2 linked regions of the Sediminitomix flava genome follow. Each later gene encodes a partner of the first gene's protein in a complex. Links are inferred from orthologs where the notes say so. Each region holds a gene or a part of one and is shown in the gene's direction. Other genes may lie near its edges.

The links. Proteins that work in one complex are often made in the same cells at the same time.
Region 2: the proteins of BC781_RS07960 (region 1) and nuoB are in contact, whole or in part, in a cryo-EM structure (PDB 6KHJ), measured with the Thermosynechococcus vestitus proteins. The link is inferred for Sediminitomix flava from one-to-one orthologs. Residues at the interface, in WP_011057128.1 of Thermosynechococcus vestitus: Pro17, His18, His19, Pro20, Ser21, Met22, Val25, Arg27, Met29, Thr31, Ile38, Asp39, Cys40, Glu41, Pro42, Val43, Ile44, Gly45, Tyr46, Leu47, His48, Arg49, Gly50, Met51, Lys53, Ile54, Asn57, Arg58, Pro65, Tyr66; in WP_011056552.1 of Thermosynechococcus vestitus: Leu46, Met47, Tyr48, Thr50, Ala51, Cys52, Phe54, Ile55, Glu56, Ala58, Ala59, Ile61, Gly62, Ser63, Arg64, Phe65, Asn76, Pro78, Thr89, Thr91, Lys93, Met94, Ala97, Leu101, Met123, Phe124, Ser126, Asp127, Ser128, Tyr129.

What each region holds. Positions count from the first base shown.
Region 1 is NZ_QGDO01000002.1:143,227-149,880, reverse strand. What follows is about bases 903-3,824. They hold BC781_RS07960 (NADH-quinone oxidoreductase subunit D), read left to right. Parts: upstream 903-1,715; coding sequence 1,716-2,933; downstream 2,934-3,824. Other genes in these bases: BC781_RS07955 (glycosyltransferase family 4 protein), read left to right, coding at 2,973-3,824; BC781_RS07965 (hypothetical protein), read right to left, coding at 903-1,290. In the rest of the region: BC781_RS07970 (hypothetical protein), read left to right, coding at 1-162; more of BC781_RS07965, read right to left, coding at 163-902; more of BC781_RS07955, read left to right, coding at 3,825-4,238; BC781_RS07950 (acetyl-CoA carboxylase biotin carboxyl carrier protein subunit), read left to right, coding at 4,213-4,713; BC781_RS07945 (TrkH family potassium uptake protein), read right to left, coding at 4,778-6,289; Trk system potassium transporter TrkA, read right to left, coding at 6,336-6,654.
Region 2 is NZ_QGDO01000009.1:74,762-77,966, forward strand. Bases 517-3,205 are described here. They hold nuoB (NADH-quinone oxidoreductase subunit NuoB), read left to right. Parts: upstream 517-1,450; coding sequence 1,451-1,960; downstream 1,961-3,205. Other genes in these bases: hemC (hydroxymethylbilane synthase), read left to right, coding at 517-1,323; BC781_RS22960 (NADH-quinone oxidoreductase subunit C), read left to right, coding at 1,971-2,474; BC781_RS22965 (ArsR/SmtB family transcription factor), read left to right, coding at 2,597-2,893; BC781_RS22970 (DUF349 domain-containing protein), read right to left, coding at 3,024-3,205. Also shown: BC781_RS22945 (ArsR/SmtB family transcription factor), read right to left, coding at 1-181; more of hemC, read left to right, coding at 391-516. UniProt on the Escherichia coli protein: NDH-1 shuttles electrons from NADH, via FMN and iron-sulfur (Fe-S) centers, to quinones in the respiratory chain. The immediate electron acceptor for the enzyme in this species is ubiquinone.

The sequences.
Region 1 (6,654 bases):
GTCTTTGTAGAAAAAATAGATGAATTACCTCCCAATTCTTATTTTGAGCATCCTGTTTTTAATCTTCTGAATAGAGATCAAGCCAAACGATTTATAGAAATTCATACAAATCATCATTTGGCTATTGTCCGTGATATTCTTGAAAAAGAAAAGATACAGTAACTAATGACCGATTCTAACTAACTTACAGGTATTAGATTTTACAGTGATTGTACCTGACCAAATAGAGCCTTTTTTGCTTTTAGCTTCGAGTTGATAATATCCAATTTCTTTGTCTACTACTAAAGCGTTGATATTTCTGCATTCAGGCTTTTGATCAAAAGAAATATCAAGCTTCCCTATTTGAGTATTGTTTAGAAAAACCTCTATTTCTCCCTCATCTTTAATATCTGTCCAAAAAGTAATGCTTCCTGTGTGAATGAAATGCTCTGAGTGTTCTACAGAAGTTTTTCTTTGTAGCTCTTTACCAATTGAAATTGATACGATTTCCTTAATCGGACCATGTTCTTTCCCTTTTTTACCCAAAGGTAGCCTGATGGGGCCTGTAGGTTCTGCTATCACAAATTCTTCATCTCCAATTTTAATAAACTCATCATTTTCAATGACGGGAAGTTTTATGGCAACGCCAAGATGATTTGGCATGTAGAGAAGTACAGTATTTATTTCATCAAAAAAAGATAATATAGAAGTGAAAAGAACTACTTTCGAGTCACAATCTCCGTATCCATTAACCAATAAGTGAGGAGGAGTTAGTAATCCTCCAATATGCAAATTTTGATTATAACTAGGAGGGACTCCGAAAGGAATATCTTGGCAGAATTTTAAGACAAAATCTACTATTTCTCTTTTTGTGGCATTTGTTCCTAAAGTCTTAGCTGTAAAGGCTGCAATAGGCTTGGCAAAGTCTCTGTACGCTTTTACTAACTTATTAATATTTGGACGAACCTTATTTTTTGCAGAATATTCCCAAGCGGTTAAGCCTTTTATTTCATTATCTGTTGACTGAAATCCCGCGGTAACATACTGAGGTCTGAATAACTGTTTAGGAAGTCCAAAATCATTGATTGCTTTCTGAACCGAATTAATATTTAATTGAGTATTAAATGTCTGAATTTGTTCATTGTGATCAGCAAACTTGTAGGCAATTCGGTATTTGTTCCCTTTTTGCGTCATATTATAGGAAACATGAGGGTTTTTAGAATATGTATTGGCTTTATTCCCGAGGAAAACAGCGGTTTCAATTTTAGGGATTTCCAATGAACTCTTACATGCTTGTACTAAACCACTCATTAGAATACAATAAGATAGTATGACAAAGACATGTAGACTCTGATGATTGGGCTTTTTCAAGTTAACCCAATTAAATAGTTTAAAAAAATAGTACGACAAAATCGCAATCATAATTCCTGTGGACAGGTATGAAAAAGTATTTGTAAAGAAATCAGAAGTCAAGAGTATGAGTATAAGTTATGAGATAAGATAGTGCCTAAAGTGACTTATTTTATAAAGTTCCAATTAGGATTAATTTAAGTGTTAATAAATCTAAAGTACTTAAAAAGTAGTAACTTTCAAAAAATGATTTGAGGTATAAAAAGCCGCTATCAGACGAAAAGCTTTAGAATTCGTAAACAAATCACTCTAAATTCAATTAGTATCTATTGCCAAGAATGTAATAAAAAAATCATTTTATATCTTTGTAGAATAATATTTATAGCATGAGCAAAACTATTCAATACCAATACGACCAAAATCATCTAACGAATTCTGCTCCTACATTTTACAAAGAGAGTGACTTAAAGGATGGTGAAATGCTGCTTAATATTGGGCCGCATCACCCGTCTACGCATGGGGTTCTTCGTTTGGAAGTACTTTCTGATGGAGAGTATATCAAAGAAGTTGTTCCTCATTTGGGATACTTACACCGCTGTTTTGAAAAACATGCAGAGTCTGTGGGATTTCCTAAAGTCATTCCTTTCGTAGACCGTATGGACTATGCTGCTGCAATGAATTCAGAGCACGCATATGCAATGGGAGTTGAAAAGATGTTGGGTATTGATGATAAGATACCTCCTAGAGTGGAGTATATCAGAGTATTGGTAGCCGAATTGAATCGTATAGCCTCTCATTTTCTAGCTATAGGTACCTTTGGTATCGATATTGGAGCTACAACGCCATTTTTATGGGTGATGAGAGACCGTGAGCATATTCTAAGGTTATTGGAATGGATTACGGGCGCTCGAATGCTATATAATTATATCTGGATTGGTGGTTTATATTATGACCTTCCTGTTGGTTTTGAAGAAAAGTGCGGTGAATTTGTGCAATATCTGAAACCAAAATTGGATGAGTTCAAGGAACTGCTGATGGAGAATAAGATCTTTATTGAGAGAACGGCTAATATTGGCGTAATTTCAAGAGATCTTGCCATAAATTATGGTCTTTCTGGTCCAATGTTAAGAGGTTCTGGTTTGAAATATGATCTTAGAAAAGTAGATGCATATTCAGTTTATCCAGAATTGGAATTCAATATTCCAGTAGGAGAAGGTAAGATGGGACAAGTTGGAGACTGTTGGGATAGAACAGATGTAAGACTTCAAGAATGTTACGAGTCTCTACATATTATTTCTCAATGTTTAGACGTTCTAACTAAGAAGCATAAACGAGATAAAGATTTTGATCCTCAAGCTTTAGTTCCTAAAAAGATTAGACCAGTAAAAATGGATTACTACGCTAGGGCTGAAAACCCTAAAGGTGAATTGGGCTTTTATTTCAGAAGTTCTGGAAAGTCTGATCAGCCTTTGAGAGTAAAAGCTAGAGCTTGTAGTTATGTGAATTTATCTATTTTACCAGAAATAGCTAAAGGGGTTCCACTAGCTGACTTAATTGCAATTATGGGATCTTTTGATGTCGTGATGGGAGAGGTTGATCGTTAAAGATCAGCTTGTGTTGAGAAGAATAAAACCAAAGAGAAGTTGGCTAAAGTTAATATCGTTATACATAGTTATCCCCCAGATTTTGGGGCTGCACCTTTTTTTTTCCAAGATATTGCATGGGCACTCAAAAAGGATGGACATGATGTCGAAATCATGACTGCACACCCTTTTTACCCTACAAATCGTATCCAGAAAGAATACAGAGGAAAATGGATTGTAGAAGAAGAGGTGAATGGTATTAAAGTAAGACGACATTGGTTTTCTACAGGTCAAAATGCAAGTAAAATTGCCCGACTCTTCGGAATGATTTCCTTGGGCTTAAGTTTTTTAGGATCATTTCCGCATTTGCTAAAGCGTAAACCTGAGGTTTTTCTTATTCAGACACCTCCTTTACTTCAACCTTTTACAGCTTTAATCTTTGCTAAACTCTTAGGGGCAAAGGTTTATTTGAATGTTTCTGATCTTTGGCCTTCAGCAATTGCCGATTTAGGCTTGTTGTCCAAGAAGAGTTTGACATATTCTCTTCTGAGTAAGTTTGAGCGATTTTTTTACAGAAGCAGCGATAAACTATTTGCTCAGTCTGAAGAAATTCGAGACCATATATTAGCCGCAACTTCACTTCCTAGTACCTTATGCCGTACTGGTGTAGATACCTCAAAGTTTGAAAAGAAATTATCTTATTCTAGAAGTAATGGTGAACCATTAAAGTTAGTCTATACTGGGGTTTTGGGAGTAGCCCACGGCTTATTTAATCTATGTCAAAGAACGGATTTCAAAAGTTTCAATTGTGAATTACATATTTATGGCGATGGCTTTGAAGCTAAGGCTATAAAGAATTACATAGATGCAAACCCTGATTCGGGGATATTTTTACACCCGACTGTTTCATTTTCAGAAATTCCTCAACTACTTCAATCTTTTGATGCAGCTCTCATTTGTCAAAGAGCGCATGTGTATGGAACTGTTCCTGCTAAAATGTATGAGAGTTTAGCTGTTGGTTTACCTATCTTGTTTAATGGAGCAGGGGAAGGTGCTGAAATGATAAAAAAATATGAATGTGGATTGGTTTCCTGTCCTGAAAGTATCGAAGAGTTTCAAAAAAATCTTTGTACATTACAAGACAAACCAATAGATGAGTTGATGAAAATGGGAGATAATGGGCGAAAGCTTGCGGTTTCCCAACTTGAACGAGAAGTACATATTCATGAGATTGCTAAATCTTTGAAGACGGTATTTCATGTTGAGGTCAACTCGAAACCAATACATAAACATTCAACATATGCTAACTATTACAACTCAAAATAATAACACTTTTGAAGTTGATTCACAAAATGGACAAACCCTTATTAATTCTGAAATTTTAGATTGGGACGTTCAGAAAATTAAAGAAAACTCTTACCATATTCTCTATAAAAATAAAGGCTATCATGTCGATGTAGTCAAGACAGACTGGAATGAGAACTCTGTAACTCTTCTTGTAAATAATAGAGAATATACCTTGAATATCACAACAGAGATGGATCAGCTTCTGAAAAAAATGGGCTTAAATTCAACTCAATCTAAGAGGGTGAAAAATCTAAAAGCTCCAATGCCTGGCTTAATATTAGAAATAGCCGTAGAAGAAGGGCAAGAAGTTAAGAAAGGAGAGAAGCTATTGATTCTTGAGGCGATGAAGATGGAGAATGTGATCAAAGCTTCTTCTGATGTCACAGTCACAAAAATACTATTATCCGAAGGTGATAATGTTGAAAAGAATCAAGTTTTAATAGATTTTGAATAAGCAATAAAAAATCCTGTATCGAGCTAATCGGTACAGGATTTTTTCATTCGTTATATTTAAATGATTAATACTTTCGCCAGAAGCTAGGAGTAAATATAATCAAGACTGTAAATAGCTCTAATCGACCTAAGAGCATCAAGAATGATAATATCCATTTAGATGCAGCAGGAAGGTGTGCAAAGTTATCTACAGGTCCTACAGAACCAATACCTGGCCCAATATTTCCTAAGCTTGTAGCTACAGCTCCTAAACTCGTATTAAAGTCTAAACCTAATCCTGATAAAATAAGTACGCCAATGCCAAATACAAAGATATAAGCTACGATAAAGGCTAATACATTGTAAATGATATTTTCAGTTACTGCATTATTATTAAATCTTACAGGAATGATCGCTGAAGGGTGAAGTTGTCTTTTTAACTCCAAAGTTGTGTTTTTGAATAGTAAAATATGTCTTACCAATTTTACTCCACCAGCAGTAGAACCAGCCATCGCACCAATAAACATGAGGATAAATACCCACATTATGGCTAAAGAAGGCCATTCCATATAGTTTGCAGAAACATATCCTGTTGTTGTAATAATAGATACAATTTGGAATAAAGAGTCTCTGAAAATCTTTTCGTTAGAGTTAAATGATGTCGAGTAAACAACTCCTGCTACAATCACGGTTGAGAAAATAACAAGAGCTAAGTATGCTTTAAACTCTTCATTCTCCCATATTTCACGAAACTTTCTCTTGAAAAGAAAATAGTTGAGTGTGAAGTTCATACCGGCCAAGAACATAAACACAATCATTACATATTGAATGTAAGGACTCATATCTGCAGCACTTGTGTTCTTAGTCGAGAATCCGCCAGTCGCCATAGTAGTTAATGCATGGTTTAAAGCATCGTAAAGGTCCATTCCTCCAAACATGAGAAGAACCATTTCTACCATGGTTAAACCTAAATATACCCACCAAAGTCTTTTGGCTGTTTCTTTGATTCTAGGCTGTAATTTGTCAGGAGAGATACCAGGTGCTTCAGCTACAAAAAGCTGCATACCTCCAATTCCCAAAATTGGTAAGATAGCAACTGTAAGTACAATGATTCCCATACCCCCGATCCACTGTGTCAAACTTCTCCAGAATAGGATTCCTTTGTCTACAGCTTCTATGTCTGTAAGAATGGATGCTCCAGTTGTTGAGTAGCCTGAAATTGTTTCAAAGAAAGCATCTGTGAGTGATGGAATTTCACCACTGATGACATATGGAAGGCATCCGAAGAAAGACATTAAAACCCAACCAAGGGTTACAATCATGAATCCATCTTTCTTTTTAAGTTCTTCTTTCTTGCTGCTTTTGTCTTGCTTTCTTAGTTCATGCCCTTTGCCTAAGTAAAATGCAAGGCTACCGCAAGAAACGGCGATTAATCCTGATATAAGCAGTGCATCCCAGTGCTCTGTTTTATAGTACCAAGAAATAAGTAATGAAATCAGCATGAAAATACCATTCAAAATGAGTAGTACTCCCATCAGACTTGCAATTACTTTATAGTTTAATAAAGGTGTCTTTCGATTAAATTCTCTATTTCCCATTTCCGTTACTGACGTAAAAAGTGTCAGTTATGTGAATCTATCAATGTTAATTAAAAAAAGCTTCAATTTTTGGAATACATCCAGGACGACCAAGAACAACAACACGGTCGTAAGGTCTGAACTCAAAGTCTCCAAGCGGAATATGAGATTGATTACCTCTGATCACTCCTCCAATGATGGCTGTTTTAGGGAAATCTAGTTCCTTCAGTTTACCTTCAGTAATTCTTGAATTTTCATGTACTACAAACTCAAGTACCTCGGCGTCTACACCATGAATACTTGTAAGTGAAAGTACTTGACCTTTACGAATGTATCTGAAGATAAAGTTGGCCGCAATAAGCTTTTTATTAATTAGTGTATCCACA
Region 2 (3,205 bases), on another replicon or contig:
TTTTCAAATAAATCAGATGTCTTGAGGTCTTAGTTTGAGTGAAGTCAAGGATGAGTTCGATATCGGAAATACACAATTCCTTGTTTCGGAACAGCAAATGCATAATGCGGATGCGGGATTCTTCGCTAAATGCCTTCATGATTTGCGTTCCCAACGAAAGATTAAAGTGCTTCAGTTTCATTAGTGAATATATTCGTTTATACAAATGTATAAAAAAATATGTGAAACACTACTTTGTATTTTATTGAAGTAAGAGATATAAATTGTATTAAAAGGCGGCTTTTCAGATATTTGTCAATATTTTGTGGAGAAAAGCCAATTTTTATGTTGGTGAAATTCAAAATAGAGCATTAAGAACTAAATTCTAGCGCATTTCAAAATAGATTAGCAGTGGAAAGAGTGATCAAAATAGGAACAAGAGGAAGTAAATTGGCATTGTGGCAAGCCGATTATGTAGCAGATTTATTGCAACAGAAAGGACTACAGTCAGAGATTGTCATTATTGAGACGAAGGGAGATAAAATCCTTGATCGCTCGCTATCCAAAATTGGAAGTAAAGGAGTTTTTACCGAAGAATTGGAAGACCAATTGCGCACAGGTGGAATTGATATTGCGGTGCATTCGGCTAAAGACATGCAAGCTACGCTTCCTGAAGGTTTCAAGATCATTGCTTTTACAGAAAGAGAGCTTGTAAATGATGTCATTGTCAGCTTAAAAGATGGAATTGACTTGAACAACGGTAAAGAAGTTGTTTTGGGTACGTCATCAGTTAGACGAGTAGCAATGCTAAAACACTACTATCCTCATGTAAAGGTGGTAGATATGCGAGGTAATTTGCAGACTCGTATGCGTAAATTGGAAGAAGGACAATGTGATGCTTTAGTACTTGCTTATGCAGGTGTGCATAGAATGCACTATGAAGAACATATTACTCAGCACTTGCCATTGGATCAGTTTACTCCAGCAGCAGGACAAGGTAGTGTGGCTATTGAAGTTTCTGAAAACCTTGATGAAGCAGTCATAAAAGAAATCAGAAATGCGGTTAATGATAAAGATACAGAATACCGTTTGTTAGCAGAGCGTTCTTTCTTACATACTTTACAAGGCGGTTGTAGTATTCCTGCATTTGCTTTAGCCAATTTGGAAGGTTCTGAAAATATCTCGATCACAGGTGGATTGGTAAGACTAGATGGTTCTGAGGTCATTAAGAAAACGTTGAATGGTTCAAAAGAAGACGCTGAAAGACTAGGAGACGAAGTGGCACAGTGGATTTTGGACAATGGCGGTAAAGAACTTTTAGCAGAGATCAAACAACAGAAGTAATTCTGAGTTATTTATACAGTTTGACTGTATTGTCTGTGTGTTAATTAAGAACTGACTACTATCAGCTAGGAAATGGGAAGAGCTAAACAACCTTTTCCCATTTTCTATATTTAAAATATACTTTCCTATGCAAGGACTTTTAGATCAGAAAATTGAGAATGGAGGATTTGTCATCACCAAAACAGAAGAGTTGCTCAACTGGGCGAGACTTTCGTCTATGTGGCCTTTAGGTTTTGGTTTGGCTTGTTGTGCAATCGAGATGATGGCAACATTCGCCTCTAATTATGACTTAGACCGTTTGGGTATTTTTCCCCGAAATTCTCCTCGTCAATCTGATGTCATGATCGTTGCAGGAACTGTGACTTTCAAAATGGCTGACCGTATTCGTAGACTTTACCAACAAATGGCAGAGCCTCGCTATGTAATTTCAATGGGAAGTTGTTCGAATTGTGGAGGTCCTTATTGGGAACATGGTTATCATGTTGTAAAAGGGGTTGACCGTATTGTTCCTGTAGATGTGTATGTTCCGGGTTGTCCTCCAAGACCAGAAGCACTTATCGGTGGTTTATTGAAACTTCAAGATAAGATCAGAAAAGAAACAATTGTTGCGCCTAAAGGTATTGAAGCATTGCTCTAATTGATTAGCTATGAACAAAGAAAAACAAGAACATATTATCTCTTTGCTAAAAGACCAGTTTGACGAATCCGTGATTACAGATGTAATTGAAGATCCGCTTCAAACTACTTTAGTTGTAGCTAAAGAGCAGTTGCTAAATGTCTGTACATTTTTACATACAGATAGAAGTTGTTTTTTTGATCAGTTGTCTTGTGTTACAGGAATTGACAATGGTCCGAAAGAGAACTCAATGGAAGTGATCTATAACTTCTACTCTATCCCTTATAATGTAAGCCTTGCTGTAAAAGTAATGCTTGACAGACCTGAAAAGGAACTTCCGTCGGTGCCTAGCTTATGTTCTATTTGGAAAGGAGCTAACTGGCTAGAACGTGAAGTATTTGACCTTAATGGGATCAATTTTGAAGGTCATCCAGATATGAGAAGAATTCTATTGCCAGAAGATTGGGAAGGACATCCATTGCGAAAAGACTACAATGTACAGGAATATTACCATGGCATAAAGGTAGAATATTAGTGAATATTGAAGGAGTTTTCATATGAAGACTTGCACATATAAAATATATTCCTTTCTTAGTAGCTAACGTGCAGTTTTGCACTTGATTATAGGAATCATTATTCAACCTGAAATATAAATTCATGGAAATTGAGGCAGACAGAATAGAACGAACGGCTTTTATTCTGAAAACGATTGCTCATCCTGTTCGTCTGAAAATCATTGAACTATTGAGAGATAGAGAAAGAATGACTGTGGGAGAGCTTTGTGAAGCTTTGAACTGCGAACAGTCATTGACTTCACATCATCTTTCGAATATGAAACTCAAAGGTATTTTGAGCTCGAAAAGAGAAGGAAAAAATATGTATTATTCGCTCAAAGAGAAAGATGTGACCAACATCTTGGACTGCTTGAAAAATTGCGGTTGCAATATGGGCTAATACGAATATTCTTTTGTGAAAGAAGGTAGAGAGACACTTTGTTACAACATAGTGTCTTTTTGTTTTTTAGAGTAAAAAAATAAGGCTTCCCAAAATTGAGAAGCCTTTTATATTTTTCAGTGAAAACCGATTACAGCATCAAAAGCTTGTCTTCCAATTTCTGAAGGATACGCTTTTTCGTTTTCAACTTATTGATGAAGTTGTTACGTTGCTGATACAATTGGTAATCTTGAGGATCATTTGAATTGAAGTTAGATCCATGACGAGAATTGAATTCGTACAATTCGCTTTCGTCTTGTTTGATTGAATCTC